3 regions of the Geobacillus sp. FSL K6-0789 genome follow, and region 1 is predicted to be linked to each of the others. Evidence: riboswitches for the same ligand, from Rfam matches in the RefSeq annotation. Region 1 holds a riboswitch; each other region holds the start of a gene.
What was found. A riboswitch is a leader RNA that binds a small molecule or an ion and turns the genes downstream of it on or off. The one in region 1 is predicted to bind cobalamin.
Positions count from the first base shown of each region.

Region 2: another riboswitch for cobalamin. It lies ahead of NSQ51_RS08730 ((2Fe-2S) ferredoxin domain-containing protein); the one in region 1 lies ahead of NSQ51_RS04405 (ribonucleoside-diphosphate reductase subunit alpha).
Region 3: another riboswitch for cobalamin. It lies ahead of NSQ51_RS10270 (ABC transporter substrate-binding protein); the one in region 1 lies ahead of NSQ51_RS04405 (ribonucleoside-diphosphate reductase subunit alpha).

Region 1 is NZ_CP151966.1:829,186-839,775, reverse strand. It holds gene NSQ51_RS04410 (ribonucleotide-diphosphate reductase subunit beta) at 1-884, opposite strand, end outside; gene NSQ51_RS04405 (ribonucleoside-diphosphate reductase subunit alpha) at 959-3,241, opposite strand; cobalamin riboswitch at 3,371-3,566, opposite strand; gene asnB (asparagine synthase (glutamine-hydrolyzing)) at 3,769-5,676, opposite strand; gene NSQ51_RS04395 (C39 family peptidase) at 5,963-6,853, shown strand; gene NSQ51_RS04390 (multicopper oxidase family protein) at 6,982-8,568, shown strand; gene copZ (copper chaperone CopZ) at 8,764-8,967, opposite strand; gene NSQ51_RS04380 (heavy metal translocating P-type ATPase) at 8,989-10,590, opposite strand, start outside.
Region 2 is NZ_CP151966.1:1,672,859-1,683,448, forward strand. It holds gene NSQ51_RS08695 (DNA topoisomerase III) at 1-540, shown strand, start outside; gene pflB (formate C-acetyltransferase) at 829-3,078, shown strand; gene pflA (pyruvate formate-lyase-activating protein) at 3,137-3,886, shown strand; partial or broken gene NSQ51_RS08710 (IS982 family transposase) at 3,941-4,818, opposite strand; gene NSQ51_RS08715 (glycerophosphodiester phosphodiesterase family protein) at 4,975-5,856, opposite strand; tRNA gene NSQ51_RS08720 (tRNA-Gln) at 6,030-6,101, shown strand; gene rraA (ribonuclease E activity regulator RraA) at 6,358-6,843, shown strand; cobalamin riboswitch at 6,904-7,098, shown strand; gene NSQ51_RS08730 ((2Fe-2S) ferredoxin domain-containing protein) at 7,283-7,681, shown strand; gene NSQ51_RS08735 (energy-coupling factor ABC transporter permease) at 7,709-8,425, shown strand; gene NSQ51_RS08740 (energy-coupling factor ABC transporter substrate-binding protein) at 8,430-8,723, shown strand; gene NSQ51_RS08745 (CbiQ family ECF transporter T component) at 8,707-9,432, shown strand; gene NSQ51_RS08750 (ABC transporter ATP-binding protein) at 9,438-10,268, shown strand; gene cobJ (precorrin-3B C(17)-methyltransferase) at 10,290-10,590, shown strand, end outside.
Region 3 is NZ_CP151966.1:1,946,854-1,957,443, reverse strand. It holds gene NSQ51_RS10315 (IS110 family transposase) at 1-1,046, shown strand, start outside; gene nagB (glucosamine-6-phosphate deaminase) at 1,442-2,203, shown strand; gene NSQ51_RS10305 (GntR family transcriptional regulator) at 2,200-2,931, shown strand; partial or broken gene NSQ51_RS10300 (PTS N-acetylglucosamine EIICBA subunit) at 2,931-3,029, shown strand; gene NSQ51_RS10295 (RNA-guided endonuclease TnpB family protein) at 3,170-4,417, shown strand; partial or broken gene NSQ51_RS10290 (PTS transporter subunit EIIC) at 4,485-4,685, shown strand; gene NSQ51_RS10285 (acetamidase/formamidase family protein) at 4,763-5,668, shown strand; gene NSQ51_RS10280 (APC family permease) at 5,682-6,149, shown strand; gene NSQ51_RS10275 (PH domain-containing protein) at 6,451-7,065, shown strand; cobalamin riboswitch at 7,404-7,603, shown strand; gene NSQ51_RS10270 (ABC transporter substrate-binding protein) at 7,742-8,701, shown strand; gene NSQ51_RS10265 (iron ABC transporter permease) at 8,688-9,722, shown strand; gene NSQ51_RS10260 (adenosylcobinamide amidohydrolase) at 9,719-10,590, shown strand, end outside.

The DNA of each region.
Region 1 (10,590 bases):
TGGTGGGCGCGGACGTTGGCGTAAAACTTAATGTACGCTTCCAAATCAGCCAAGTCGATGCCATCGATGTCATTCCCAATGATTTCCCCGGCCCATTCGATTTCCAGCTCTGCCGCTTTCATAAACGTGTTCCGGACGAAATCGGCAAGCTCCGGCGTCCGATACTCCGGGTATTCGTTCAACACTTCCTTGAAAATTTTTGTAAACAAATCAACATGAATGTGCTCGTCACGGTTGATGTAATTGATCATCGTGCTCGTCGCCACCATTTTTTGCTGGCGCGCGAGGTTGTAGAAAAAGGCGAACCCCGAGTAGAAAAACAATCCTTCTAAAATAACGTCAAAGACGATCGACCGCAGCAAGTTCTCCACGTTCGGCTCTTCGGCAAACGCCTTGTAGCCGTTCGTCACAAAATCGTTCCGCTTGCGTAGCGTCGGTTCGTTTCGCCAAAAGTCGAATACTTCATCTTGCTTTGCTTTCGGCACAAGGCTCGAGAGCACGTACGAATAGGAATGGTTGTGAATGACTTCCTGCTGGGCGAGCATGATCATGAGCGCATTGATGCTCGGGTCCGTAATGTAATCAGCGACACGTCCGGCGTAGTCGGTTTGGATGCTGTCAAGCAGCGCCAAGAGTCCAATGATTATCAAAAACGCATCCTGCTCGCGGGCGGTCAGCTGCGGAAACTGCTTCACATCTTGGGCCATATTGATTTCAAACGGCGTCCAAAAGTTGGCGAGCATTCGCTTATATTTCGCATACGCCCATGGGTAGGCGATATCGTCCCAGTTCAACACATTCGAGCAGCGGCCGTTGATAATGCCCGTCGAACGGTTCGGCGCCTCTGGATCCATAATCGGCCGTTTGACTAAGCTGATTGTCATGATCCATTCCTCCCTTTCAGCTAAGCTTCGGCGTGAATCTTTCCCCGGAATCGGCAACGTCTGGGGGAAGACCGTCAGCTCGCGCAAGAATCGCACTCGTCGATCGTCCCCGATGTCGAACGCACGTAATACGTCGTTTTCAGCCCCGACTTCCACGCCGTCAAATGCAAATCGAGCAGCTCTTTTGCCTTAATCGTGTTCACGACGTAGAAGTTAAAGGAGATGGCTTGGTCGACATGGCGCTGGCGGGCGGCGTTTTGCTTGATGCTCCAGCGCTGGTCGATATGGTACGCCGATTTGTAATACCATGTCGTCTGTTCGTTTAAATCCGGCACCGTAACGGGAATCTTATAATCTTTCTTTTCCTCGGCGTACACTTTTAAGAAAATCGGGTCAATGCTCGCTGTACTGCCGGCGATGATCGACGTCGAGGCGTTCGGCGCCACCGCCATCACATAGCCGTTTCGCATCCCATAGCGGGCCACGTCTTGCTTCAGCCGATCCCAATCCAATTCACCGTGGCTTTCGTAGCCGCGCCGCTCAAAATAAGCGCCTGTCTGCCAGTCCGACCCCGGAAACGCCGGGTAGCTCCCTTTCTCTTTGGCGAGCTCCATGCTCGCTTGAATCGCCAAATACGCGATCGTTTCATACAGCTCGTCGGCATAGCGGACCGCTTCGTCCGACTCCCAGCGAATGCCTTTTAACGCCAACAAATGATGCCAGCCAAAGGTTCCAAGCCCGACAGCGCGGTATTTTTCGTTCGTCAGGCCGGCTTGCAGCACAGGGATATTGTTTAAATCAATGACATTATCGAGCATCCGCATTTGAATCGGGATCAGCCGCGCCAAAACGCCGTCGGTCACCGCCCGCGCCAAGTTGATCGACGATAAGTTGCAGACGACAAAATCGCCTGGGATTTTCTCAATGATGATCGTCCCGTCTTTCACATATTGCCGCTTCGTCACTGTCGGGCTTTGGTTTTGCGCGATTTCCGTGCAAAGGTTGCTGCAGTAGATCATCCCGAGATGGCGGTTCGGGTTTTGCCGGTTCACTTCATCGCGGTAAAACATAAACGGCGTCCCCGACTCGAGCTGGCTGCGCATAATGCTTTTCATCACGTCGATCGCCGGCACTTTTTCTTTCGACAGCCTTGGTTCGTTGACGCATTGCCAATATTTCTCGCGGAAACTCCCGCGCCCTTTTTCCTCATCATAAAAATCTTCCAAGCTAAACCCCATCACCTTCCGCACTTCATGCGGATCAAACAAGTACCAGTCGCCGCGCTGTTCGACTTGCTCCATGAACAAATCAGGGATGCACACGCCGGTGAACAAATCATGCGTCCGCAGCCGTTCGTCGCCGTTGTTGAGCCGCGCATCGAGAAACGCAAAAATGTCTTTATGCCATACATCTAAATAGACGGAAATGGCTCCTTTTCGCTGTCCCAACTGATCGACGCTCACCGCTGTATTGTTCAACTGCTTCATCCACGGGATGACGCCGGAGGAGACCCCTTTGAATCCTTTGATGTCGCTGCCGCGCGACCGGATTTTGCCTAAATAGACGCCGATGCCGCCGCCCGATTTCGACAAATTGGCGATGTCGGTGTTGCTGTCATAAATTCCTTGCAAGCTGTCATCGACCGTATCGACAAAGCAGCTCGACAGCTGGCCGTACGACTTCCCAGCGTTGGCAAGCGTCGGCGTCGCCACGGTCATGTATAAGTTGCTTAACGCCCAATACGCTTCCTTCACGAGCGCAAGGCGCCGCTTTTGCGGTTCATTCGCCATGAGCGTCATGGCAATGACCAAAAACCGCTCCTGCGGCAATTCATACAACCGCCGCTCATAATCGCGCGCCAAATACCGGTCCGCGAGCGTGCGCAGCCCAATGTACGTAAACAGCTTGTCCTTCTCCGGATCAAGAAACGCACCGATGGCGTCGACTTCTTCTTTCGTATAACGTTCAAGCAAGAACGGACTGTACACCCCTTGTTCCGTCAGCGCAACAAGCAGCGAGTAGAAATCGCCATACCGCTCGCGTTCATCGTACCCGCGCTGCCGCGCCGCTTCACGGTACAATTGCCGCAAATACAGCCGGGCGCACACAAACGTCCAGTCCGGCTCCTCTTCATCAATGTAAGAAAGTCCTTCCAAAATAGCCGTTTGGTGCAGCTGTTCTACCGTGACGGACTCCTTTCGGCTAAGAAGCTGCCAAACACGCTCGACGTATTCATCAAGCGACAGACGGCCGAATCCAGCGGCGGCTTGCCCAATCAGCGACACAAACTCTTCACGTGAAAACGAAACCGACTTCCCTTGATCATCGAGGATGACCGTTTTCGTCAATGTGGTCATTCGTTTCTTCTCTCCTTCCATAAAAAAATCCGCTCGGGCAGGCGAGCGGATGAAACGACAGACGAAAAAAGGCAGACGAACCCTTTGTTCTTTTCCCCTATCGTTTCATCTTCTCACACCCCGAAGAACATGAAACGTTCCAAGCAAGGCAGGTCTCCTGACTCGTGCATCGTCCTACTTTGTGGCCTTCCCAGCGGCGCGCCGAACAGCTCTTGCCGCCAGTGGCCATCCCATTTCGTCCGCACATACAGTTGCGGGGGCAGTTCCGGATTCGCACCGGATTCCCTATTAAGTCCTGATGGACACCGTTGCTTGGCAGAACAATATGTAGTTGTAAAAAAAGACCTCAAAACCAATATATAGTAGTTTAGCATCCTGATGGAACAAGCATATACCAAAACCGGGAAAATTGCAAGAGCGGGAGAAAGCAAATTTTCTCTTTCGCTTCGCCAAAGGCAAGGAAACTGTCCGCACCATCGAAAAAGGCGTTCTAGGTGTCGCCCTTAGAACGCCCTGTCGTTTCCCTGCTACGCCTCCAAAACAGACGCTGGCCGCTCCTCGCTTTGTGCGGATGAAGCAAAATCGTACTTCTTTTCCACATACACTTGATGCCAAACCATAAACGCCAACACCGTCCACAGCTTGCGGCTGTGGTCCGCCTTGTGGCGGGCATGTTCATCCAGCAGCCGATAGAGCACGTCCTTATGGAACAGATGATCAGTTTCGCTTTCGTTGATGAGCTGTCTCGCCCAGTCATACATTTCGTTTTTCAGCCAGTGGCGAATCGGCACGGGGAACCCTAATTTTTTCCGGTTTAACACATGATCCGGCACGATGCCTTCGGCGGCTTTACGTAAAATATATTTCGTCGTACCGTTGGCTATCTTCATATCAGGGGCGATTTGCCTAGCAACCTCAAATACCTTTTTGTCTAAAAAGGGAACGCGCAGCTCAAGCGAATGGGCCATCGTCATTTTGTCCGCTTTGACTAAAATATCGCCCCTTAGCCATGTATGAAGATCAATATACTGCATCCGGTTGACGGGCGGGTCATGAAGCGTTTCGCGGTAAAACGGAGCCGTCACCGCCGTATATTCGCACCCTCCTCGGTACGTTTTGAGCAGCGCCGCTTTTTCCTTTTCGCTATAGATTTTGGCATTGCCGACATACCGCTCTTCAAGCGGCGTCGTGCCGCGCTCCAAAAAGCTTTTTCCTTTCATTCCGTCCGGAAGCAGCTTCGCGATCATCCGCAACACCGCTTTTACGATGTTTGGCATACGCACAAACAGCCGCAGCGACTCTGGTTCGCGGTAAATGTTGTAACCGCCGAACAGCTCGTCCGCCCCTTCGCCAGAAAGCACAACCGTGACATGCTTTCTCGCCTCACGAGCGACAAAATAAAGCGGCACCGCCGCAGGATCGGCAAGCGGATCGTCCATATGCCACATAATTTTCGGCAGCTCTTCCATATACTCCTGCGGTGAGATGACATAGCTAATGTTGTCTACCCCAAGCTTCTCTGCCGTTTCTTTTGCGACATCGATTTCACTGAACCCTTCCCGCTCAAATCCGACGGAAAAGGTCTTCAGGTGCGGATGGAATTGTTTCGCGATGGCGACGATGAACGATGAATCAATGCCTCCCGACAAAAACGCACCGACCGGCACATCGCTGCGCATATGGACGTTGACCGAATCAAACAGCGCATCGCGGATTTTCTTTACAAGCTCCTCTTCCGATTGGCGAATGGGGTCGAAGGATGCCTTCCAATAACGATGAATCGTGAGCGGTTTTCCGACTTGTTTCTTGAGATAATGCCCCGGCTCCAGCTTGTAAATGCCGGCCGACATCGTCAGCGGCTCAGGGACATATTGGAATGTTAAATAATGCTGCAGGGAATCGCCGTTTAGCGACTCCTGTCCCAGAGCGAGCAAGATGCTTTTCTTTTCCGAAGCGAAAAACGTGCAGTCTCCTTGCTCCGCATAAAAAAACGGCTTAATGCCGAACGGATCCCGCGCCGCAAACACCGTTTTCTCTTGCTTGTCCCAAATGACAAACGCAAACATCCCGCGCAGCTTTTCGACCGCTTTTTCTTTTTCCGCGCTGTAAAGGGCGACAATCACCTCGGTATCCGAATGCGTCGCAAACGAATATCCTTTCGCCGCCAGCTCTTCCCGCAATTCAAGATAGTTGTAAATTTCCCCGTTAAAAATGATCCAATATCGATCGTTTTCATAAGACAGCGGCTGATGTCCCGCCTCCAGATCGATGATGCTCAGCCGCCGAAAGCCAAAACTCACGTAGTCATCAAAAAAATACCCCTCATCGTCGGGGCCGCGATGGGTAATCAGGCGGTTCATCTCCACCAACGTTGTTTTCCATGTTTGCTCAATCGCTCTCGGGCGATCATGAATACAGCCAATAAAACCGCACATGGCGATGATTGTCCCTCCACTTTGCTAAGAAGAATTCAAAAACAACACCAAAAACCTTTTTGTTTAAAACTAAAATGATTTATACAAAGACACTTTCATTCTATCATACACAACATCAAGTTTCAAAAACAATCTGTTTCCATTTTTTCAGGAAAACTGCTTGCAAGATTTTCAGTTTCTCATAATATTAACGATAAAATATGGAGAAAGTGTGAATTTCACCATTTTTGCACATCGATCTGTTACTATAAAAACACACACGTGTTATAAAGGAGTTGAGAATGGCTTGTTAGCGTTTATCCTTTTTTTGACTTTTCTCATCGTTTCCCTTTGTTTTGTTCTCTTGAGAAGACCTCTAAACGGGAGGATGGATCAACTGTCGCTCGGATTGTTTATTTCCTGTTTCTTGCTATTGGCCGCCTCATTATCCTATTATGCAAGTTCGGCCCAGATAGGCGATGCCATCAAAGCCTTCATACAGAACAGAAACAGCAGAGAAACCGACCCGTCCCCGAGCAATCAAGCAAAGGAGGCGAATCGATCAGTTGCCTCTTCAAAGAAACAAGCGCTAAGGACATCCGTCCTGATTGACGCCCCCCTTTTGTCTCAGCTTCCGGAACTGCCAAGAGGATGCGAAGTAACCAGCTTGGCCATGCTCTTGAATCATGCCGGCATTCGCGTCGATAAGATGACGTTGGCGAAACAAATCAAGAAAAATCCTACTCCGTATCAAGTGCGAAATGGCCAAGTGTTTTACGGCCACCCAAATGAAGGGTTTGTCGGCGATATGTATACGTTATCGAAGCCTGGATACGGCGTGTACCATAAGCCGATCAAGCAGTTGGCTGAGCGGTACTTGCCGAACCAAATCATCGACTTAACAGGGCAATCGTTTGAGAACATCTATACATACTTGGCCAAAGGCACACCGGTTTGGGTGATCACCAACACCACCTTTCGTCCTCTTCCTCCCTCTGCCTTTCGGGAATGGCAAACCCCGCAAGGCCCGATCAAAATCACGTACCGGGAACACGCGGTGCTCATTACGGGATACGATGAGCAGTACATTTATTTCAATGATCCATTGACCGCTGTCAAAAACCAAAAAGCGCCGAAACAAGACTTTATCGACGCTTGGGTTCAAATGGGACGGCAGGCGATTACCTACCACCGTTAGACATCGGTGAATCCGAATCGCTTGCCTTTTTTACATTTCAGTTGAACGATTTTCTCCATACATTTTGCACATCTATTTTTTATCATATCATTGCATCTCCCACTACAAACTTAAGGAGGGAAAACGACATGAAAAAATGGCTGCTTGGCGCCATTTTCGCAGGAGTAGCAGCGATTGGCGCAGCTTGCTCAAATCCATCTTCCATGCAGGGACACGACATGTCCGGCATGAATATGGAAAAAGAAAATACTTCCGCTGAAACGAGCAAGCAGCAATTACCTTTGGCAACCAATACAGAAGTATTATCCGGGAAAGAAATTCACCTTACTGCGAAGGAAGCGTTATTACAAATCAACGATCAAGTCAAACTCCCGGTCTACACGTACAATGGATCGGTACCCGGTGCGCAAATCCGCGTAAAGCAAGGGGATAATGTGAAAATTGTTTTAAAAAATGAATTGCCAGAACCGATCACGATTCACTGGCACGGCTACCCTGTTCCAAATAACCAAGATGGAGTACCGGGTGTCACGATGGACGCCATTAAACCGGGTGAAACGTTTACGTATGAATTTACAGCAACCGTGCCGGGAACGTATTTTTATCATTCCCATCAAAAAAGCGCCGAGCAAGTGGACAAGGGATTATACGGTACATTAATCGTAGAACCGAAAAATGAAGAAAAAGTCGATCGAGATTACACGCTTGTATTAGATGAATGGATGAGCGACCCGGACGCCGAAAGCCATATGGACATGAATATGAGCGGCATGGATCATAGTAATATGAATAATGGAAATAGCTCTGATAATCAACAAATGGATATGAACAGCATGGGACATAATATGAATATGTACGATATTTTCACGATTAACGGAAAAAGCGGGGCTGCTGTCCAACCGTTAAAAGTGAAAAAAGGCGAAAAAGTACGGCTTCGTCTGATCAATGCAGGGTACATGGCCCACAAACTTCACCTGCATGGTCATGAGTTTAAAATTGTCGCAACTGACGGGCAGCCGTTAAAAGATCCGCAACCAATCAAAGATGAACTTTTAAGTATTGCTCCGGGTGAGCGCTACGACATTGAGTTTATCGCCAATAACCCGGGTGAATGGTTACTAGAATGTCACGGAAATATGAAAGGTACCGATGGCATGAAAGTGAAAATTCAATACGAAGGACAAGCAAACAATACGGACAAAGCGAACGCAAAAGAAAATCTCCCTGTGGTAGATATTACAAAATACGGAAAATATGAGACAGGTCCATTTACGTTAGACCAAAAATATGATGTAGAGTATACAATGGATTTAGGAACGGCCATGGGCAAAAATGGCATGATTTTCACGATTAATGGGAAAACGTATCCTGACACAGCGCCTATTCATGTGAAGACAGGAGATTTCGTAAAAGTAAAAATCGTGAACAATTCACCTACGGATGTACATCCGATGCATTTACACGGCCATTTCTTCCAAGTGTTAAGCAAAAACGGCAAGCCGGTCACAGGCTCTCCATTGATAAAGGATTCCTTAAATGTAAACCCTGGTGAAGAATATGTCGTCGCGTTTAAAGCGGATAATCCGGGAAATTGGATGTTCCATTGCCATGACTTGCACCATGCTTCAGCCGGAATGGTCACACAAGTAAAATATACCGATTACAAATCGGACTATACCCCAGATCCGAATGACACAACGAATAAAGGTGAATAAAAAAGCTGAAGGGGCTGACCCAAAACACAAATGCGTTTTGGGTCAGTCCCTCTTTTTTTCCGCGCTTGTTACTTTCATTATAACATCTCGCTTTCTCGATATTCTTCAAGAAGAGAAAAAACTTTCCCCAGCCGAGACCCGCTACGTTCTAGATAAAAAAGTGCCCCGTCATCACTTCGAGGCACCTTCCGTATGTTATTTCACATCATATCCTTGCTCTTCAATCGCTTCTTTCAGTTTTTCTACGCTGACCTTTGTTTCATCATACTCCACATCGACAGTTCCTTCTTGCAAATGCACTTCTACACGGCCGACGCCATCCAACGCTTGAAGGGCATTGGTCACCGCTGCTTTGCAATGTCCGCATGTCATTCCTTGTACTTGTAATGTAATGGTCATCGTCCATTCCTCCTTGAATGTTTATAGTTTCACGCGTTTCAAACGAAGCGCGTTTGTCACAACCGATACAGAGCTGAATGCCATCGCCGCTCCCGCGATCCATGGCTCCAATAATCCGAAAGCGGCGACCGGAATGCCAATCGTATTATAAAACAACGCCCAGAACAGATTTTGCCGAATGTTTTTCATCGTTTTGCGGCTCAACTCAATGGCTTTCGGGATATGGCGCAAATCGCCGCCGACCAAGGTCACGTCCGCGGTCTCGATGGCGACATCAGCTCCCGTGCCAATCGCCATCCCAATATCCGCTTTCGCAAGAGCTGGAGCGTCATTAATGCCATCACCGACCATCGCCACACGTTTTCCTTGCTTTTGCAATTCCTCGACGATGTTCGCTTTGTCTTCCGGGAGCACCTCGGCGTACACATGCTCAATGCCGACTTCATTGGCGATCGCTTCCGCTGTCCGTTGATTGTCCCCTGTTGCCATATAGACATCGATGCCCATTTGTTTTAATGTTTGAATGGCTTCTTTGGAGCTTTCTTTTACCGTATCCGCGACCGCAATGATGCCGGCAAGCTGTCCATCGATGGCAACGAGCATCACTGTTTTCCCTTGTTTTTCAAGCTCTACCATTTTATCTTCATGCACAGAAATCGCTACAGAGCGTTCCTTCATCAATTTTCGCGTCCCAATAAGGATGCTTTTTCCGTCAATGACCGCTTCAATTCCGTGGCCGGTAATGGCGGAGAAGTGCTCCAATGGCTTCAGCGAAATCGCTTGTTTCTTCCCGTATTCCACAATCGCATGAGCCAGCGGATGCTCCGAAGCGCTCTCGGCGGAAACCGCATAATCGAGCATGTCCTCGCGGAAGGCCAGCACATCGGTGACTTCCGGTTTTCCTTTTGTCACGGTTCCTGTTTTATCGAGTAATACGGCATTGATTTGATGCGTTCTCTCTAGGTACTCACCTCCTTTAAAGAGAATTCCCTGTTCTGCCCCTTTGCCGGTGCCGACCATAATCGATGTCGGTGTGGCCAAACCGAGCGCACAAGGGCACGCGATGACAAGAACGGCGATGGCCGCCTCAAGCGCTTTCGCCAAATCACCCGGCGCAGCAAAGAAGTACCAGATCATAAATGCAACAACCGCAATTCCGACAACAATTGGTACGAAAATACCCGAAATGACATCCGCCATCCGCTGAATCGGAGCTTTCGAACCTTGTGCCTCTTCGACGATTTTAATGATATTGGCAAGTGCTGTATCTTTTCCTACTTTTTCTGCTCGAATGGTCAGCACCCCATTTGTATTCATGGTCGCTCCGATCACATAGTCGCCTTCCTTTTTATCAACCGGAATCGATTCACCGGTAATCATCGATTCGTCTACGGAGGATGCTCCGGCGATGACCGTACCGTCCACCGGGATTTTTTCTCCTGGCTTGACAACAATCGTATCGCCGATCACCACTTCCTCGAGCGGAACTTTTCTTTCTTCCCCATGACGGATGACAGTAGCTTCCTTTGCCTGCAAGCTAAGGAGCTTTGAAATCGCTTCCGTTGTCCGCCCTTTCGCAAGAGCCTCAACGTATTTGCCGACAAGCACAAGCGTAATCAAGAC
Region 2 (10,590 bases), 840 kb from region 1:
AACCTCGTATATGCGACCGACAAGGCGAAAGTATTGATCGAGGCGCTCGGCGGCACGATTCTCGCCTCGCCGGAAATGACGGCGAAATGGGAGCAGCGCTTAAGCGAAATCGGCGAAGGGAGCGCCTCTCCCGCTGCCTTTATGGAACAGGTGAAAAAGTTGGCGCAAAAAGTGGTCGCTGACGCCATCGCCGCTGCGCCGAATTGGAATTTCAGAGGGGTTGACACCGCCTCGATCCAACGGACAAGGAAGAAAAAAACGATGGGCGAGAAGCTTGGACCGTGCCCGCTTTGCGGCGGGACCGTCGTCGACAAAGGAACGTTGTACGGCTGCGACCAGTACGCGAAAACAAAATGCCCGTTTACGATCTCCAAACGCATTCTCGGCAAATCGATTTCGGCGGCCAATGTGAAAAAACTGCTGGCGCAAGGGAAAACGAATGTCATCAAAGGGTTTAAAAAAGGCGAAAAAACGTTTGACGCCATCCTTGTCTGGGATGAAAACGAGAAGAAATTATCGTTTCAGTTTCCGAAGCGGTGACAAGGGCGGGGGAGGAAAGGATGGAGCGCTTGGCAAAAAGGCGGACCGATGGCGGACCGCCGATCTGACCTCCCGATTTATAACAAGGGATGGAGATTTTTTATTTTTACATCCTTCTTCATGTTCATTGGTTGTCATTTCTTCTTTTTTCACTGTCTTTAAATTAAAATTGTTCAACATTTCACAAACTATTCAATAATAGATGATTCTAAGCATCCAAAAATATAGTATCATAGAGATGAGATCTGTTATATATGATTGTTCTGAACAATTGGGAGGGGATCTGTTATGAAACAAGCTGTTGCTGTATTAGACCCGTGGCGAAATTTTAAAGGGTCTAAATGGAAAAAGTCCATTGACGTCCGTGACTTTATTTTAAAAAACGTAACCGTTTACTATGGGGATGAATCGTTTTTAGAAGGACCGACCGAAGCAACGAAAAAACTTTGGGAACAAGTGATGGAATTGTCGAAGCAAGAACGCGAAAAAGGCGGCGTTCTTGATATGGACACATCCATTGTTTCCACCATCACTTCCCACAGACCAGGTTATTTAAACAAAGACTTGGAAAAAATCGTTGGCTTTCAAACGGATAAACCGTTTAAGCGCGCATTAATGCCGTTCGGCGGCATCCGCATGGCGCAGCAATCATGTGAAGCATACGGCTACAAAATAAGCGACGAAGTGAAAAAAATCTTTACGGAATACCGAAAAACGCATAACCAAGGTGTATTTGACGTTTACACCGAAGAAATGAGATTAGCGCGCAAAGCAGGAATCATCACCGGTCTTCCAGACGCGTACGGACGCGGCCGCATTATTGGCGACTATCGCCGTGTAGCATTATACGGTGTCGATCGTCTGATTGAAGAAAAACAAAAGGATTTGAAAAACACCGGCGCAAGAACGATGACGGAAGACATTATCCGCCTTCGCGAGGAAATTGCTGAACAAATTCGCGCGTTAAACGAATTGAAACAAATGGCATTAAGCTACGGTTACGACATTTCCAAACCAGCGCGAAACGCGCATGAAGCATTCCAATGGCTCTATTTCGCTTATCTCGCCGCCATTAAAGAACAAAACGGCGCAGCGATGAGCTTAGGGCGCGTTTCCACCTTCTTAGATATTTATATCGAACGCGACCTACAAGAAGGTACACTAACAGAAAAAGAAGCGCAAGAGCTTGTCGACCATTTTGTGATGAAATTGCGCCTTGTCAAATTCGCAAGAACGCCGGAATATAACGAACTATTTAGCGGCGACCCGACATGGGTAACAGAATCAATTGGCGGAGTCGCTATCGACGGTCGTCCGTTAGTAACGAAAAACTCGTTCCGTTTCCTTCATACGTTAGATAACTTAGGACCTGCGCCAGAACCAAACTTAACCGTACTTTGGTCGAAACAATTACCGGAAGCGTTCAAAGAATATTGCGCGAAAATGTCGATTAAAACAAGCTCGATTCAATATGAAAACGACGACTTAATGCGCGTTGAATTTGGCGATGATTACGGAATTGCCTGCTGCGTATCGGCGATGCGAATCGGTAAACAAATGCAATTTTTCGGAGCGCGCGCCAACCTCGCGAAAGCATTGTTATATGCGATTAACGGCGGCGTCGATGAAAAATTAAAAATTCAAGTTGGTCCTGAATTTGCGCCAATTACATCCGAATATTTAGATTATGGCGAAGTAATGCGTAAATTCGATCAAGTGCTTGAATGGCTTGCCGAACTTTATATTAATACACTCAATGTCATCCATTACATGCACGACAAATATTGTTACGAACGCATTGAAATGGCGCTTCATGATACCCACGTTTTGCGCACAATGGCAACTGGTATTGCCGGGCTATCGGTTGTCGCCGATTCGTTAAGCGCGATCAAATATGCAAAAGTAAAACCGATTCGCGATGAAAACGGCATTGCTGTTGATTTTGAAATTGAAGGCGACTTCCCGAAATACGGAAATAACGATGATCGCGTCGACCAAATTGCGGTTGATTTAGTCGAACGCTTTATGACGAAATTGAAAAAACATAAAACGTATCGCGATTCAAAACATACGTTATCGATTTTAACGATTACATCAAACGTCGTATACGGTAAAAAGACAGGCAATACACCAGATGGCCGCCGCGCTGGCGAACCGTTTGCTCCAGGAGCGAACCCGCTACACGGCCGCGACATGAAAGGTGCGCTCGCTTCGTTAAGCTCTGTGGCAAAATTGCCGTATGAACACGCCCTAGACGGTATTTCAAACACGTTCTCGATCGTTCCGAAAGCGTTAGGAAAAGACGAGGAAACACGTATTCACAATCTTGTCGCTATTTTAGACGGTTACATGGAAAAAGGCGGGCATCATCTCAACATTAACGTGTTGAATCGCGAAACATTATTAGACGCGATGGAACATCCAGAAAAATATCCGCAATTAACGATTCGCGTCTCTGGATATGCCGTCAACTTCATTAAACTAACTCGTGAACAACAAATTGACGTCATTAACCGCACGTTCCATGAAACAATGTAATCTCTCCCCCCTCCTTCTTGTGAGGGGGTATATTTCTCTTAGGAAGGAGAACATGCGTATGAAAGGATTTATTCACTCCATCGAATCATGCGGTACCGTCGATGGCCCGGGCCTTCGTTATGTCATCTTTACACAAGGATGTGTATTGCGCTGCCAATATTGCCATAACGCCGATACATGGGAAATCGGAAAAGGAAAAGAAATGACCGTAGAAGAAATTATCGATGACGTGAAAACGTACTTGCCGTTTATCAACGCTTCCGGCGGCGGGATTACCGTCAGCGGCGGAGAACCTTTGCTACAAATCGACTTTTTAATTGAGCTATTTAAAGCATGCAAAAAACTCGGCATTCATACAGCAATCGATTCGTCAGGGGGATGCTACACGACAGAAGCATCGTTCCAGCAAAAATTAAACGAATTGCTTTCCTATACGGATTTAATTTTGCTTGATTTAAAACATATCGATGAAAAAAAACATCGGAAACTGACAGGAAAAACAAATAAACACATTTTACAATTTGCTCGGTTTTTATCCGAAAAAAACGTTCCTGTTTGGATCCGGCATGTTCTCGTTCCAACCATTACCGATGACCCTAATGACTTGCGCCGTCTCGCCGCTTTTATTCGTACGTTAAATAATGTGGAAAAAATTGAAATTCTCCCGTACCATAAACTAGGGGTATACAAATGGAAAGCGCTTGGATTGAAGTATCCTTTGGAAGGAATTGAACCTCCTTCGGAAGAAAGCGTACAAATGGCCCAACAAATCTTAAATGGAACGGAAAATAGCACGCCTCTTACGTAATGTAAGAGTTTTTTTCTGATTTCACATATATATACCCGTGGTGCTAGTTGAGCTTTATCGCTCAACTAGCCCAAGTGTAACCAGGGAATAAGCTAACAATATACCGTCTAGTGCCACTTCAAATCCGATAATCGAATTGGCTCGGATCCCCGTGATGCGATAGTGATCAACCAGAACCGAGAACACCGTCTCGATCACTTTGCGTTTTTGTTGGATCCACTGCTCCCATGTCTCAGACGCACGATGTTTCTGGTTTTTTCGAGACGGAGTCCAAAGCGCCATTTGGTATTCTTCGTACAGCCTTTTTTGCAAGTCACGGCTAATGAATCCTTTGTCCCCAAAGTTATACGGGTGGGGAATTTGGGTCATCACGCTTTCGGCTGCGATTCGATCGTGGCAAGATGCTTCCGTCACCACATACCCCATTGGCAGCCCTTGATCGGTCACTTGAAGGTGCAGCTTCAACCCGTAGTACCATTGCTTTTTGGAAGCGCAATACCCGATGTCGGCGATCTCTTGAAACCGTTTGACGCGATGCATTCTTGCCGTATGGCACAATGGGAGCGGCAAGCTGTCCACGACGGCATAGGCATGATGTTGGCCGCGTTTTGCTCACGACGGCGATCCATTTGATAGCGAAGCCAAGCGCCCGGCAACGGCGGTTATACCGGGAACGTTCGAGAAACGAGCCGTTTGTGAACAAATTTCCCGTGACAAAACGATGCCACGCCCGTTCAGAAGTAAAACCGAGCAACTTTCCTAAAAGATGAATCGCGATGACCACGGCGTCTTCCTGTTTGACCAAATGGCGGTTGCGACGCTGTAGGTACATCTGAATCGATGACAGTTGAGCAGAAACAAAAACGAAAATGGCGGCATATTGCTTTTGAATCTTGGGCCCGATCTGTAGTAAAATGAAAGTGCTCTTGCATGGGGATTCTCCTTTCGAATGGCAGGTCGCACTTTCATTCTACAGGAGATCCGCCAGCAAGGGCTATTTTTATGCTTGCCCAAGTTTATCTAGCACCACGGGTAACCATAATAACATTATGTAAAAAATAAGCTCCCCCTGGCTCCCTGAAGGCGGGTCAATGACGGGGCAAACGACGGCAGGCGGCAATGCGGCCAGGGCGGTCTGGATAATCGGTGAACACACCGTCCACGCCCATGGCGCATAGGCGAGCGAGATCGTGTGGTTCATTGACGGTATAGACGTGAACCATGAGCCCGCGGCCATGGGCGGCGCGCACCCACTCTTCGGTGACGGCTGGGAGCGGCAAGCCGATGCCATCGGCATAGACGGCGATTTGTTGCAACAGCTCGTCGCGGCCACTTCGCGCTTCCTTTTCGCCGACCAATTGAATGAGCGGGACGCCGCGCGGGATGAGCGGGCGGAGCGCCTGCAAACTTTCTGGATGGAACGATTGAAACATGACGCTTCCGCGCTGGAGAACGCCGTGTTTTTGCAATAGGCGGGCGACCGCCCGTTCGATGCCGGGCTGTTTCGTTTCGACGTACAACGGAACGTTTACACGTTCCGCTTTCAGCATCCGAACCACCTCATCAAGCGTCGGAACGCATTCGCCGGCAAAGCGTGGATCGAACCACGATCCGGCATCCAATTTTTTGAGCTCACGCAATGAAAAATCGCTGACCCGCCATGGCGACCGGTGTGGGTAGACCGTTTCGACATTTGTCGTCCGGGCGAGCGTCGCATCATGCAGGGCAACGAGCTTCCCGTCTTTCGTTGCGCGCACATCGACTTCGATATAATCGGCATTCATGCGGGCGGCGAGGCGGTAGGATGAGAGCGTATGCTCCGGCGCGTGTCCGGACGCGCCGCGGTGGGCGATGACGGTGGTTTTCGGCTGGCTGGGTGGCTGCCAGGCAGCCGCGGCCGCTAAGACGATCGGCAGCGATAACAAAAACAATGCGCAAAGATAGATGCGAAAAACCGTGATCCGGCGCATAGACATCTCTCCCTTCCAGTATCATATCGGAAAAACAAGTGCGAGAGAAAACGAGGGGATATAGCAGGGAAAGGATGTTTGTACCGATAGTGTCGCACATCAAGCAAAAGAATATTCAGGTTGATGCATAACGTGCACCATCATGACGCATACTGTAAACGACAACAAAACGTTGGGCTATAGCCAAGCGGTAAGGCAACGGACTTTGACTCCGTGATGCGCTGGTTCGAATCCAGCTAGCCCAGCTGAATCGCCGGACGGGGTCCGCACGTCCCGGCGGCCAAAACGGCTTCCGCCATGTTGTGCGGGGCCGTTTTTTCGTTCGCCGGAAAGCGGGGACGAGAACATCTTCGGGGACGAGAACATCTTTTTATCGTTTTCAGCGGCCCCGCAAGGACACGCATCCGATGCCCGAGCAGAAGCAGCGCCGCAAAAAAATGTGGTGTCGGCAGGATTTTGACGAATGGTGGCGAATGAAAAAAAACGAAAGGGGAGAGGATCATGAAAACAGCTGATTTATGCGATCAATGTTTAGATGAGTTGCAAGTGTGCGAACTTTCGTTTCAATCGTACGGCGGAAAACGGATGTTTTCCGGGCCGATCGCGACGGTCGACGTGTTTGAGGACAACGTCCTTGTCCGTGAAGCGCTCGAGACGGTGCTGCCGGGGACGGTGCTCGTGGTCGATGGAAAAGGCTCGCGCCGCGTGGCGCTATTAGGCGACCGGTTGGCGCAAATCGCCTGCGACCGGGGGCTTGCCGGCGTCATCATCCACGGCTGCATTCGCGATTCGGCGGAAATCGGCCGCATGCCGCTTGGGGTCATGGCGATCGGCACGTGCCCAGTGAAAAGCAAAAAAGAAGGAAAAGGCGTCCGCGACGTTGTGCTCGAGTTCGGCGGCGTCCGCTGGGAGCCGGGCGCATACGTGTACGCCGATGCCGACGGCGTTGTCGTCGCCCGCGAAGATTGGTCGGCAAAAAACGGTTGACGGCAACGCATTGGTTGTACTACGATGAAAACGGATGCTTGTTCCATGACAGCGCATATATGGCGGTAAGACAAACAAGGTGCCTAAGCCTGCTCTAGGGTTTGGGTGAAAAGGGAAGCCCGGTGAAAATCCGGCACGGTGCCCGCCACTGTGATGGGGAGCTTTGCGGCAACAAGTCACTGAAGGATGCTTCGGGAAGACGCCGTCAAGCGATGATCCTAAGTCAGGAGACCTGCCTTGTTTGGATCGGACGGATGCCTACGGGACTATAGGCAGACGTGCGGGAGAATGATGGCTGCATTGGGCCTGTTTGGGCCGTTTACGGCTTTCGTATACATTTTTCTGCACCTCTGCTGTAGAGGTGCTTTTTCTTTTGCCGAAAACCTGCCCGTCTGTCTGCGTCTAAATTCTATCATTCTAGCCAAAAAGGGGGGATTCGGTGGCGACATGGGATTTGCGGGGAATGAAGCATCATGTGCTCATTTGCAACGGAGGGACGTGCCTCCGCCATGGCGGGGATGATGTGACAACGGCGGTGCGCGAGGAGATCGCCCGTCTCGGGCTTGACGACGCTGTCCATACAACAAGGACGCGCTGCAACGGACGATGCCAAGACGCGTGCGTGATGATCGTCTATCCGCAAGGCGTCTGGTATCGACAGATAACGCCGGAGCGGGCGAAGGAGGTTGTGCGCGCTCATTTGGGTGAGGGGGTTCCGATGCGGGAGTGGGCGACGTATGAATACGAAGGCGAATTGGTGTTGACGCCAGCCGGCGAACGGGAGGCGCCAAGCGGAAAACGGAAAACGGAACATGCTGCGAAAGGAGTGAAGGGATAAATGAAGAGAGCGGTTCGATGGAGCAAAATGGCGGCTTTGTTCGTTTCCTATTTTTTGTTGACGAATGAAAATGAAGCGTATGCCATGCACATTATGGAAGGATTTTTGCCTGTCAAATGGGCGCTGTTTTGGTGGCTGTTGTTTTTGCCGTTCTTTGTGTTCGGATTGCGGCGGCTTGTGCATACGCTGAAGCAGCACCCCGAACATAAGCTTCTGATGGCGTTAGCTGGCGCGTTTACATTTGTATTGTCGGCGTTGAAAATTCCATCCGTCACCGGCAGCAGCTCGCATCCGACCGGGATCGGCTTCGGCTCGGTTTTGTTTGGACCATGGGTGATGGTGGTGATCGGCACAGTCGTTCTTCTCTTTCAAGCGCTGCTTCTTGCCCACGGAGGAGTGACGACGCTTGGGGCCAATGCGATGTCGATGGCGATCGTCGGCCCGTTCGTCGCGTACGGAGTGTATCAACTGTGCCGAAAAGGGGCGGTATCCAATCGAGCGGCTTTGTTTCTTGCCGCTTGTTTGTCTGATTTGGCTACATATGTCATGACGTCCCTGCAGCTTGCCCTGGCGTTTCCGTCTCCTGATGGGGGAGTCACCGCCTCGTTTTTGAAATTCGCCGGCATTTTTGCCATTACTCAAGTGCCGTTGGCGGTGACGGAAGGCATCATAACGGTAATCGTCTGGAACTGGCTTTCCTCCTATCAAGCTTCTCCGCTGTTCCAAAAGGAAAAGGAGGCGTAATGCGATGAAGAAAAATGGCTTGCTCGTGTTGCTGGCTGCTTTGCTTGTCATCATTCCTCTTTGGTGGGCGCGCGGATCGGAATTCGGTGGAACGGACGATCAGGCGGAAAAAGCCATTCAAACGCTCAACCCGCATTATCGGCCGTGGTTTGAGTCGATCTTCACCCCTCCAGGCGGCGAAGTCGAAACGCTTCTGTTCTCGCTGCAAGCCGCGCTTGGCGCCGGCGTGATCGGCTACGTCGTCGGGTTGTACAAAGGGCGTTCGGAGCGGAAAAACAGCCATGATTCGCGAGTTTGACCGTTGGGCGTATGACAACCGGCTGCGGGCATGGCGGGCGGAGTGGAAGCTGATCGTGGCGTTTGTTATGCTTGCCGTTGTCATGATGGGCGGCTGGCGCGAACAATGGCTTGTGCTCATCGGAATGGCGTATTGGATTGTCGCTCGTGCACGAGTGCCGTTTTCCGTGTATGGAAAAGCGATGCTCGCCGCCTCCGTTTTTTTAGGGCTCAGCCTGCTGACGCTCGTTGTGTCCGTGTCGGTTCCTTTTCAAATAACTTTCATCGACAGCCAGCTGCAGCCGGCTGCAAAGCTCGCCGTCCGCTCCCTTGCCGCCTGGTCGTGCTTGTTTTTCCTTCTCATTACGACGCCGGCGCCGGACTTGATTGCGGTGCTGAGGCGAATGCGGCTGCCGGCGGCGCTCGTGGAACTTTGCTTTCTTATGTATCGCTTTATCTTTTTGCTCGAGCAGGCGGCCGCAGAGCTGATGCTGGCGTTGCGGGCCCGCAGCGGGGGAACGCATTGGCGGCATGGCGGGATGCTGATGTACCAACTATGGATGAAAACGTGGCAGTCGTATGAAGCGTTCAGCCGTTCGCTTGCGGCGCGTGGAGGCGTCGCGTCGGCTGGGCATACGCATCAGCGGGAAAAAGCGCATGTGCCTCTTGTCGATGTTGCGGCCGGCATCATCATGGCCTTGCTGCTTGGGTGGGCATGGCGGAAAGGGTGAAAACGTTGCTGCTGCGAATGGAACGAGTGAAATACGCTTATCAAGCAGAACGGTACGTGCTGAATGGGATTGATTGGGAAATTCCAGAGCGAAAAAAATGCGCCTTGATCGGGCCAAACGGCTGCGGCAAAACGACGTTGTTTCTTCATTTGAACGGGCTGCTGCGGGCGCAGGAAGGAGCGGTGTATTGGAAAGGGCGCAACATGTATGAACGCGGCGCTGATTGGACGCAATGGCGGCGTGAAGTCGGCATCGTCTTTCAAAACCCGGAGCATCAAATCCTCGCCCCGCTCGTGCGTGATGAATTGGCGATCAGCTTAGTCCATGCCGGAATCGATCGAGAAAAAATGAGGGAGGCGCTTGCCGCGATTACGGCGGAATACCACCTTCAATCTTGGCTGGACCGCCCGACCCATCAATTCAGTCTCGGACAGAAAAAATGGCTGACGCTCTGCTGTACGATGGCGGCCAAGCCGGACTTGCTCGTATTGGACGAACCGACCGCCTATTTGGATCAGCATCAGACAAAGCAGTTTCTCAAACAAATTGACGCCATTCACCAGGCGGGGACGACTGTGTTGATCGCCACCCATGACATGGATTTCGTCTGGCAGTGGGCGGATGTCGTCGCAGTCATGCACGAAGGACGGATCGTGATGCAAGGGGCGCCCGAAGACGTATTCGCCGACCGCCAGCGGCTGTTGGACATTCGCTTGGATGTTCCGCTGTTCGTGCGGCTTTGGCAAGCATGGCGGCCAGAGGAAAAGATCGTCCCCGATGTGTTGCGCCGTGAAAGGGACATGAGCGGCGAATGGAGTGTGAAAAATGGGTGCTAGTCGGCAAAAGGAGGGATCATGATGAGCGGCAAATTGCTCATTGTCGGCTTCGGCCCGGGAAGCGTCGACCATATGACGAAACGGGCTCGGGAAGCGATTGAAGAAAGCGACGTCATCATCGGCTACAAAACGTACATCGAACTTGTGCGCGATCTCATTGCTGGAAAAGAGATCATTAGCACGGGTATGACCGAAGAAGTGAGCCGCGCCCAAGCGGCGGTGAAGTGGGCCGAGCGCGGCAAAACGGTTGCCGTCATCTCCAGCGGCGACGCCGGGTTGTACGGCATGGCGGGGCTCGTGTATGAAGTGTTGATCGAAAAAG
Region 3 (10,590 bases), 1.1 Mb from region 1:
CCGGGCACTACTGGTTGAACCTGGCCTACTTCCTCGAGGAGCACGGGATCCCGTTGGTCATGGTCAACCCGGCGCATGTGTGCCGGTCGAAAGAACTTGATGACAACCTGCCGACGAAACACGACGCCAAAGACGCCCTGGTCATTGCCAGACTGGCAAAAGACGGACGATTCCTCGTTCCCCGGCTGCTGCACGAGATCGAAGCCGATTTGCGCGTGGGAAGCACGCTCAAAGAGAAGCTCCGCAAGGAACAGACGGCGGTGAAAAACGCGATCGTCCGCTGGACGGATCGGTATTTTCCAGAGTTTTGGACCGTGTTTCGTGACTTGGGGAAAACGGCGCTTTCGGTGTTGGAGTGGACGCCGCTTCCGGCTGATATGGCCGGTCGGACCGCCGAGGAGCTCATCGAGGTGTACCGGCAAAGCAAAGGGATGAAATGCCCGCAGAAGGCCAAAATTCAGGCGTTGATCAACACCGCGAAGGACTCGATTGGGGTGACGGAAGGGACAGCGATGGCCCGGTTTGAGATCGCCGCGCTCGTCCGCCGATACCGCCAATTGGAGGCGGAGATCGCTGCACTGGACGCCGAGTTGAAGGCATTGGTTCAAACGACGATGGAGTACCAATGGTTGAAAACGGTCGACGGGTTGGGAGACGCCACGATCATCGATCTGCTGGCGGAGATCGGCAGCTTCGCCCATTATCGGGACCCGCGCCAATTGGTGAAGTTGGCGGGCCTGACGCTCAAGGAGAACTCCTCCGGCCAGCGCAAAGGGCAAAAGCACATCTCCAAACGGGGACGGAAACGGTTGCGCTCGGTGCTGTTTCGGGCGATGATTCCGCTGATTCGGCATAACGAGGCGTTTCGCGAGCTGCATGAGTATTATACGACCCGATCCGTCAATCCGCTGACCGGAAAGCAGTCCATCGTCGCCTTGTGCCGGAAGCTGTTGAATGTGCTGTTTGCGATTTGTACGAAGAAACAAGCGTTTGACGCGGAGCGAATGAAACAGGACGTCTTGTCCCAGGTGCAACGGGCGGCCTAAGGCCTCCCCCTGCGAACGGAAGAATCGTTGGACAACGAGATGACACCGGAGAAGCTGGCGTGATTTCATCCATTCGACCTTGAGTCCCTAAAGGAGCTTGGCCGGCCTCCGCCTGATGACGAGACCGAACGAGGGAATGTTGGCGCGAAGACGCCCGGAGACATGGGAGGGTTCGTCCTCATCAGCGACGCGGAGATCCAAAGGGTGCATCGAATACGCTTCTCCCCACGGAAGGAAAATATACCCATCCGTGGCCGCGAAGCGCACCCTAGGTCTGTAAGATATCCACAAAACTGAAAAAGGATGTAAGGGATTTTGTCGAAAAATATTTTTTGGACACCCCTGAGGGGCCGAAAAGCCTTGATAAATCAACATTTCTAGAGGGAGGAAGAGCGATGGCCATAACGCTTTTGGAAGTTGCTGACTACGCAGAGATGAGCCGTCAGGCGGCGGACATCATCATCAAACAAGTCAAGGAAAAGCCGACCGCCGTTCTCGGCTTGGCGACCGGCTCGACGATGCTCGGCGTGTACCGCGAATTGGCCGCCGATCATCGGCAGCATGGGACATCGTATCGGCTTGTGCGCACGGTCAATTTGGATGAATACATCGGCCTTGGTCCGGATCATCCGAACAGCTATCGCCATTATATGAATGAGCATTTGTTTTCAAAGCTTGACATTCCGCTTCACGAGACGCATGTGCCGAACGGCTTGGCTGCTGATCTTGACGAAGAATGCCGCCGCTACGAACGGCTCATCGATGAAGTGGGCGGCATCGATTTGCAGCTTTTGGGCATCGGACGCAACGGCCATATCGGCTTTAACGAACCAGGGACGCCGTTTTCATCGCCGACCCATGTCGTCGAGCTTGCCGAATCTACGCGCAAGGCAAACGCCCGCTTTTTTGGGTCGTTGGATGACGTGCCGCGCCGTGCCATTACGATGGGGATTGCGACCATTTTGCGCAGCCGCCGCCTCGTTCTGTTGGCGTCGGGACGAGAAAAAGCAGAGGCCATGGCTCGGCTTTTAGAAGGCGTTGTCACCCCGGACTTGCCGGCTTCCGCGCTTCACCTTCATCCGGACGTGACGATCATTGCCGACCGGGAGGCGCTCTCGCTCATTCCGAAGGAAAAGCGGCGGGTGGATGCGCCATGATCAATAAACAATCGCCGATTCCGATTTACTATCAGCTCGAGCAATATATAAAAGAAAAGATTGAAAAAGGAGAATGGCAGCCGGGCGAGATAATCCCGTCTGAGCGCGAGTTGGCGGGAATGTATGACATCAGCCGAATGACCGTTCGGCAGGCGGTCAACAATTTAGTGAACGATGGCTATCTCATCCGCCGGCGCGGGAAGGGGACGTTTGTCGCCGCCCAAAAAATCGAGCAGCCACTGAAAGGGCTGACGAGCTTTTCCGAAGATATGCGGGCGCGTGGCATGGAGCCGGGCACGATCGTCCTCAGCTTTGAGACGGTTCCGGCTTCCGAGAAGCTCGCTGAAGGACTTGGCGTCGCGGAAGGCGATGATCTTTACAAAGTCCGCCGCCTTCGGTTGGCCGATGGCTTGCCGATGGCGTTGGAGACGCTGTACATTCCTGTCCATCTCGTCCCCGGACTGACGCGTGATGTTGTAAGCGGTTCCGTCTATGAATTTATCGAAAAAGAAAAAGGTCTGGTCATCGGCTCTGCAGTTCAAACATTGGAAGCCTCGGTCGCCCGCCAGGTGGAGGCGGAGCATCTGAAGATGAAAGAAGGAGCGCCGGTGCTGCTGCTTGAGCGGCGCACGCACCTTGTCGACGGCCGGCCGCTTGAAGTCGTCAAATCGGTGTACCGCGGCGACCGGTACAAATTTATGATTGAGATGAAAAGGGGAGGATCATGATGTTAGGTTTTTTACAGCGTTTGGGAAAAGCGTTAATGCTGCCGATTGCCGTTTTGCCGGCGGCAGGATTGTTGCTTCGGCTCGGTCAGTCTGATTTATCTTAATTAGGCGAGAAGACTCCCACTTCAACGAAGCGAAGCGGAGTAAGTGGGAGATGAATCGCCTTAACTATATTTTGCTGAAAATAGGATAGATTCAGTAAAATATAGTATAATATAGTTAGATGGGAGGTGAAAAAATGTATTTTTGTATCAAACAACAGCTAAATGGTTTGACCAAAGAAGAATACTTGACTCTTCGAGAACTGTGCCATATTGCCAAGAACATGTACAACGTCGGATTGTACAATGTCAGACAATACTATTTTGAACACAAGGAATTTCTTAATTATGAGAAAAATTATCATCTTGCCAAAACTAACGAAAACTATAAGCTGTTAAACAGCAACATGGCACAGCAAATTTTAAAAAAGGTCAATGAAGCCTTTAAATCTTTCTTTGGTTTGATCAGTCTTGCCAAACAAGGAAAATATGACCACAAGGCTATCAGTATTCCAAAATATCTTAAAAAAGATGGCTTTCATTCACTGATCATTGGCCAGATTCGTATAGACGGCAACAAATTCACGATACCGTATTCTCGCCTATTTAAAAAGACTCACAAGCCTATCACGATAACGATTCCGCCTGTGTTACTGGACAAAAAGATTAAGCAGATTGAAATCATTCCTAAGCATCATGCCAGGTTCTTTGAGATTCAGTACAAATATGAAATGCCTGAAGATCAAAGAGAATTAAATGACCAAAAAGCACTGGCAATTGATTTAGGATTAAACAATTTTGCCACTTGTGTCACATCAGACGGCAGATCATTCATCATTGATGGGCGGAGATTAAAAAGTATAAATCAATGGTTTAACAAAGAAAATGCCAGACTTCAAAGCATAAAAGATAAGCAAAAAATCAAAGGCACCACTCGTAAACAGGCTTTGCTTGCTATGAATCGCAATAATAAAGTGAATGATTATATCAACAAGACTTGCCGTTACATCATTAACTACTGTATTGAAAATCAAATTGGCAAACTTGTCATTGGCTATGCGGAAACATGGCAACGCAATATGAATCTAGGAAAAAAGACAAATCAAAACTTTGTCAATATTCCTCTCGGTAACATAAAAGAAAAACTAGAATATCTTTGTGAATTTTACGGCATTGAATTCTTGAAACAGGAAGAATCCTATACGTCTCAAGCCAGCTTTTTTGACGGCGATGAGATTCCTGAATATAATGCCGACAATCCAAAAGAATATAAGTTCAGCGGCAAACGTATTAAGCGCGGCTTGTATCGAACAAAGTCTGGCAAACTAATGAATGCTGATGTCAATGGCGCATTAAACATCTTAAAGAAAAGTAAAGCTGTAGACCTGAGTGTCTTATGCTCTAGCGGCGAAGTGGACACGCCTCAAAGAATAAGGATTGCTTGAAGCAGTCAAACTTCTTTGGAAGCCCCCACTTCAAATTTTCGCTAGAAAATTAAGTGGGGGTAGTTCACTGAATATTCCGTTTATCGCAGCCGCAGGCGATGCAGTGTTTTCCAATTTAGCGCTCATTTTCGCCATCGGCGTGGCGATCGGTTTTTCGAAAGACGGCAACGGCGCCGCCGCTCTGGCCGGCGCGATCGGTTACTTTGTCTTGACAAAAGGGGCCGCCGCGATTGATAAAGACATCAATATGTCTGTGTTGGGCGGCATCAATGAATTAAAAAAATGCAAAACCGTTTGTTTGCTCCCTGTTATAATGAGACAAAAACGAAAGGGAGGAAAGCGGACATGTCATTTGTTCCATGCACGACTGCCATTTATGCATTTAGCAAAAACCACCAACCGGTTCGAACAGTCCAGTCAGGGGAAACGTTTGTCATCGAAACGTACGACTGTTTCCAAAATCAAATTACTTCAAGTGAAACGTCGTTTGACTCGATCGATTGGAATCATATCAATCCGGCGACCGGACCGATCTATATTGAAGGGGCGGAACCCGGTGACATTTTAGCGGTAAAAATTGAACAGATTCGCCTCAAAGGACAGGGGGTCATGACTGTCGGACCAGGGCTCGGGGTGCTTGGAGACCGGATTCCGCAGTTTGAAGCAAAAATGATTCCAGTAGAAGAAAACCGGGCTATATTTGACGAGCATCTTTCTATTCCATTAAATCCAATGATTGGCGTCATCGGGGTAGCGCCGAGCGGTGAGGATGTGTCGTGCGGGACGCCCGGGCCGCATGGAGGCAATATGGATACAAAGCTCATTACAACAGGAGCAACCGTTTATTTTCCTGTATTTGTAAAAGGTGCATTGTTTGCATTGGGTGACTTGCATGCGGCGATGGGGGACGGCGAAATCGGTGTGTCTGGAATTGAAATTCCAGGGGAAGTGACGGTTACCGTCCGGGTGATGAAAGGATATTCGCTCAACCATCCACTGTTGCAAAACGATGATGGCATTGCGACGATCGTCTCGGCCAAAACATTGGATGAAGCGGTCAAACAGTCGGTTGCGGAAATGGTTGATTTGCTGTTGCCGCATACTCCGTTGACGCTGAACCATTTGACGATGGTGCTCAGCGCTGCCGGTCAGACACAAATCAGCCAAGTCGTTGACCCGCTCGTCACGGCGCGTTTCTTTGTACCGCGATTTGTGCTTGAAGCGTATGGCATCCGCCTGTTTGAGGATTGAGGAGGGAACGGCGATGGCGCAACTTGAAACGAACACATCGGTTGAGTCGCTCGGTTATAAACAGGAATTAAAACGGTCGCTCACATTTGTTGATTTGTTGATTTACGGGATGGTGTTTATGGTGCCGATCGCCCCTTTTGGCATTTACGGGTATGTAGCGCAAGGGTCAAAAGGGATGGTCGCCTTAGCATACTTAATCGGAATGGTGGGGATGATTTTCACTGCCCTGAGCTACGCTAGAATGGCCGAAGCGTTTCCAATCGCTGGTTCCGTGTATTCCTACGCCCAGCGGGGAATGAATATGTCGGTTTTATGGCAGGGTGGGGCATTTTGCTTGATTACATTTTCGTTCCGGCTCTTCTCTATTCTCGTTAGTGATAAATTATTTTTTGCACAAACAAAAGAGCAACGATTACATCAATCATTTCTTGTTCCCGCTTATCGGCTTTATCATCATCGGTTATGTGTGGGTCAATCTTGACCCGCTCAGCAAAAAGCTCGGATTGATTTGGATCGCGATTGGACTCGTTTACCTGATCTTTTTGCGGCTCACGAACAAAGACTCCCGTCTAAGCGGGGAACTGTAGTCGCTTGTAAGGCCTGACGCCGTCATAAAAGGCGTTGGGTCTTTGATTTTTAGAGGCGATGAAACGTTTTTCCGATCTCGACGTATTACATAGATGAGAGGTATGAGATTACGGCGCCTTGTTAAGGCAAAACGCCGTTCATCCGCCAATAGGCGGGCGCCGATAAAACGTGGAAGGAGCCGGAGGAACATGAGCATGTTTGGAAAAGTCGCCGCCGATGTGCTTGGGTTAAGCGACATCGGTTCGGTCATTCAGCCGAAAGACTATGACAAAGTCGATGCCGATGATTATGTGATGCACGAGGATGGGGAGAAAATCTATTTTCTTATCAAATCAAAATCGGATGAGTATTGCTTCACCAACCGCGCGCTCATTCATTTGGACGGCACGAGCGCCGCGAGCAAAAAACGGACGCTGCGCCGCTACGATTACTACAAGCATCCGATTTCCGACGTATCGCTCGAAACGGCCGGGACGGTCGATTTGGATGCGGAAATTAAATTTAAAATTGGACCGCATTCCTACTCCATTGATGTGCATAAAAAGCATATTGAGGAACTGAAAGATTTGTATAAATCGCTGTTGGCGATCGCGGAGATTTGCCATGAAAACGAAACGAAGTTCCACTATGCGGAGCGGAGTTTGGAACTGGCGGCCAAGGTGTTGGCCAACATGCGCGGTGACGGCGCCAATGTATCGGCGGATTTTCAAGCCGTGAATGAATACGCTTTTCGCTGGCTGACGGAAGCGAAAAAGAACTATACGGTGAAGGATTTCGGCTTTGTGTTTGACAAATATATTCAACAGTGACGAGATGAAGGTTGTATCGGGGAAAGACGCCGTGCCAGAGGTGGGGCGTCTTTCCTAATTTTTTTAGCGACATATGGAAAAGGAACGTTTCTCCGCAGCCGGAAGAAACTCAAAAGATGAGGTTTGTGGGAATCGATGAATAGGCAACATGGCGGCATTTGACATCGCGGAGCTCGATGCAACGGCGCATGCGGAGTTCCGTACAAAACACGGACACTGGAGCCGAGCTGCCTGACCGCAAAAGTGATCGATGACCGCCTGCCGCCAGCCCACTGTAAAATTCACAGTTGTCAAATGCCAGGCCTTGCTTTAATATAAAAATGTCCATATCCGACAAATTCATCAACTCGCAGCAAGGCGCCGAAAAGGCTTAATAGGGAATCCGGTGGGAATCCGGAGCTGTCCCCGCAACTGTCAATGCGGACGAAATGAAATCGCCACTGTACGGACAGATGGCTTGCGCTGTTTTCCGTACGGGAAGGCTTCAGAGTAGGATGAAGCATGAGCCAGTAGACCTGCCTTGCTTGCCGCAGTTTCCGAATCTTCGGGGGGTGAGACGTGGAAACAGTCGTACAGGGCATTGTTGTGCCCATTGGCGGTCTGTTTCGTGCTCATTCCCCGTTCGGACGGAATGGGCTTTTTTGTTGTACATACATCATCGAAGGGGGAATGACGGATGAAACGTTGGACATGGCCGGCGGTGGTGGCGGTGTTCTTCCTTTTGGCCGCCGTGCTGGTCGGCTGCAGCAGTGGAGCCAATAGCAACGTCCAGCCTGCGAAAAAAGAAGAACCGAAAACGGAACAAGCGGCGTTTCCGGTGACGGTGAAAGACGGGCTTGGCGAGGATGTCACGATCAAAGCGGAACCGAAAAAAATCGTCTCGCTCATCCCGAGCAATACGGAAATCGCCTATGCGTTGGGGTTGGGCGATAAGATCGTCGGCGTCAGCGATTTTGACAATTATCCGGAAGACGTCAAAACGAAAACGAAAATCGGCGGCATGGAATTCAACGTCGAGAAAATCATTTCGCTCAAACCGGATCTCGTCTTGGCCCACGCGTCAAGCGCCCATAACTCGCGCGATGGCCTCAAGCAATTGAAAGACGCCGGCATTACCGTGCTTGTCGTCAATGACGCGAAGTCGTTCGACGATGTATATGCGTCCATCGACTTGATCGGCAAAGCGACCGGGACGACAGACAAAGCGAAGCAAGTGATTGATGAGATGAAAGAGAAGCTTGCGAAAATCAAAGAAAAAGCGAAACAAATCCCGGCGGACAAACAGGCCAATGTCTGGATTGAAGTGTCGCCGCCGCCGCAAATTTATACGGCCGGCAAAGGGACGTTTATGGATGAGATGCTTCAAGTGATTTCGGCGAAAAACGTCGCCGGCAGCTTGGAAGGCTGGCCGATGGTGACGGAAGAAAAAGCCGTGGCCTATAAGCCGGATGTCATCATCACGACATACGGCGGAGCGAAGCAAGTGTTGGCGCGCGCCGCTTGGAAAGACGTGCCGGCGGTGAAAAACAAGCGGGTGTATGACGTCAACACCGACTTAGTAAGCCGACCGGGTCCGCGCCTTGTCGAAGGGGTCGAGGAACTTGCCAAAGCCATTTACCCGGATGTGTTCAAGTAAAATGTGGATGTATATATTGGCCGTCACCGCGGCCGTGTTATCGCTTCTCGTAGGGGTATCGACAGGATCGCTGTCGATTCCCTTTTCTTCTATTGTCCGCATTTTGGCGGCTGAATGGTTCGGAGCGGCGCTGCCTCGCCACATTCCGGCTGATTGGGTGCCGATCGTGATGGCGATCCGCTTGCCGCGCGTCGTGCTTGCGTTTTTGGTCGGGGCGTCATTGGCGCTGGCCGGGGCCGCGTTTCAAGGGCTGTTAAAAAATGCGCTCGCCGATCCGTACACGCTCGGTGTCTCGTCCGGCGCGTCGGTCGGGGCGGTGCTCGTCATCTTTCTCGGCTGGCAATGGCCGTTCTTTGGCACGTTCACGCTGCCGGTCGTGAGCATCTTGTTTGGCATGGCGACGCTTGCCGCCGTTTTGGCGTTCACTCGCACTGTGGAGCGGCGCATGTCGGTTGAGACGATCATTTTAGCCGGCATTATCTTCGGCGCGTTTTTCAGCGCGTTCATTTCGCTCATGATCGCGTTGACCGGGGAAGAATTGCGGCAAATCATCTCATGGCTGATGGGGAGCGTGGCGATGCGCGGCTGGAAATACAGCGGGCTGTTGCTGCCGTTTTTTCTCGTTGGGGCCGCAGTGCTCATCGCCAACAGCCGCGAGTTGAACGCGTTTGCCTTTGGCGAGGAGGCGGCGCTTCATGTCGGCGTTGATGTTACGCGCCGAAAAGTCATCATTTTGACGGCAGCGGCGCTGCTCACCGGCGCGGCGGTGTCGGTGTCAGGGACGATCGGCTTTGTCGGGCTTGTCGTTCCGCATATGGTTCGGCTTGTGTGCGGGCCGAACTACCGGGTGCTGTTGCCGCTGTCGCTCTTGTACGGCGGTGCGTTTCTTGTGCTTGCCGATGTGGCGGCGCGGACGATCATTGAACCGCGCGAACTGCCGATCGGCGTCATTACGTCGCTGATCGGCGCTCCGCTATTTGCCGTCTTGTTTTTCCGAAAAACGAAACGAAAGATGGGATGACGATGCTCGAGGTGCGGGCCGTATCGCATCGATACGGGCAGCAACAAGTGCTTGATGGTGTGACGTTTGCCGTGGAAAAAGGCGAAATATTCGGCATCTTAGGGCCGAATGGAAGCGGGAAAACGACTTTGATCAAACTCATCAGCAAAGAGCTGCCGCTGGCAAGCGGGGAGATCGTCATCGATGGCCGAAAGCTCTCGGCGCTGTCTGCGAAGCAATGGGCGCGGATGGCCGCCGTCTTGCCGCAGACAGCGGAGGCGGCGCCCGGCTATACGGTGAGGGAAACGGTGGCGCTCGGCCGCTATCCTCATCAGCGCGGCTTCTTTCCGACGTGGACGGAGGACGATGAAGCCGCCCTCCGAGACGCGCTTGCGGCCGTCGGCCTGACGGGGAAAATCGATGAACCGCTCGAACGATTGAGCGGCGGCGAGCGGCAGCGCGCCTATTTGGCCCGCGCACTCGCCCAAGAGCCCAAGCTGCTCTTGCTCGATGAGCCGACGAACCATATGGATGTGAGCGGCCAAGTCCGGCTTTTGGACCGGCTCGCCGAAGCGGCGCACGCCCGCGGCTTGACGGTCGTCGCCGTTTTCCACGATATGAATGCGGCGAGCTTGTATTGCGATCGGGTGCTCGTGCTGAACAAAGGGAAAATAGCTGCGCTCGGCGCCCCTGCGGATGTCATGACGCCGGCGTTGCTTGAGGAAGTGTTTGCCGCGCCGATTGTGCGTCTGGCCCATCCGGCGTCGGCAACGCCGATGTTTTCGTTCATGCCGAACAAGAAGCAAGGGGAATCGCCGGTCGGCGGGCTGCGGCTTTCCTTTCTTGATGACGCCGCTGTGCTTACTGCGGCCGCGCCGCTTCGCGTCCT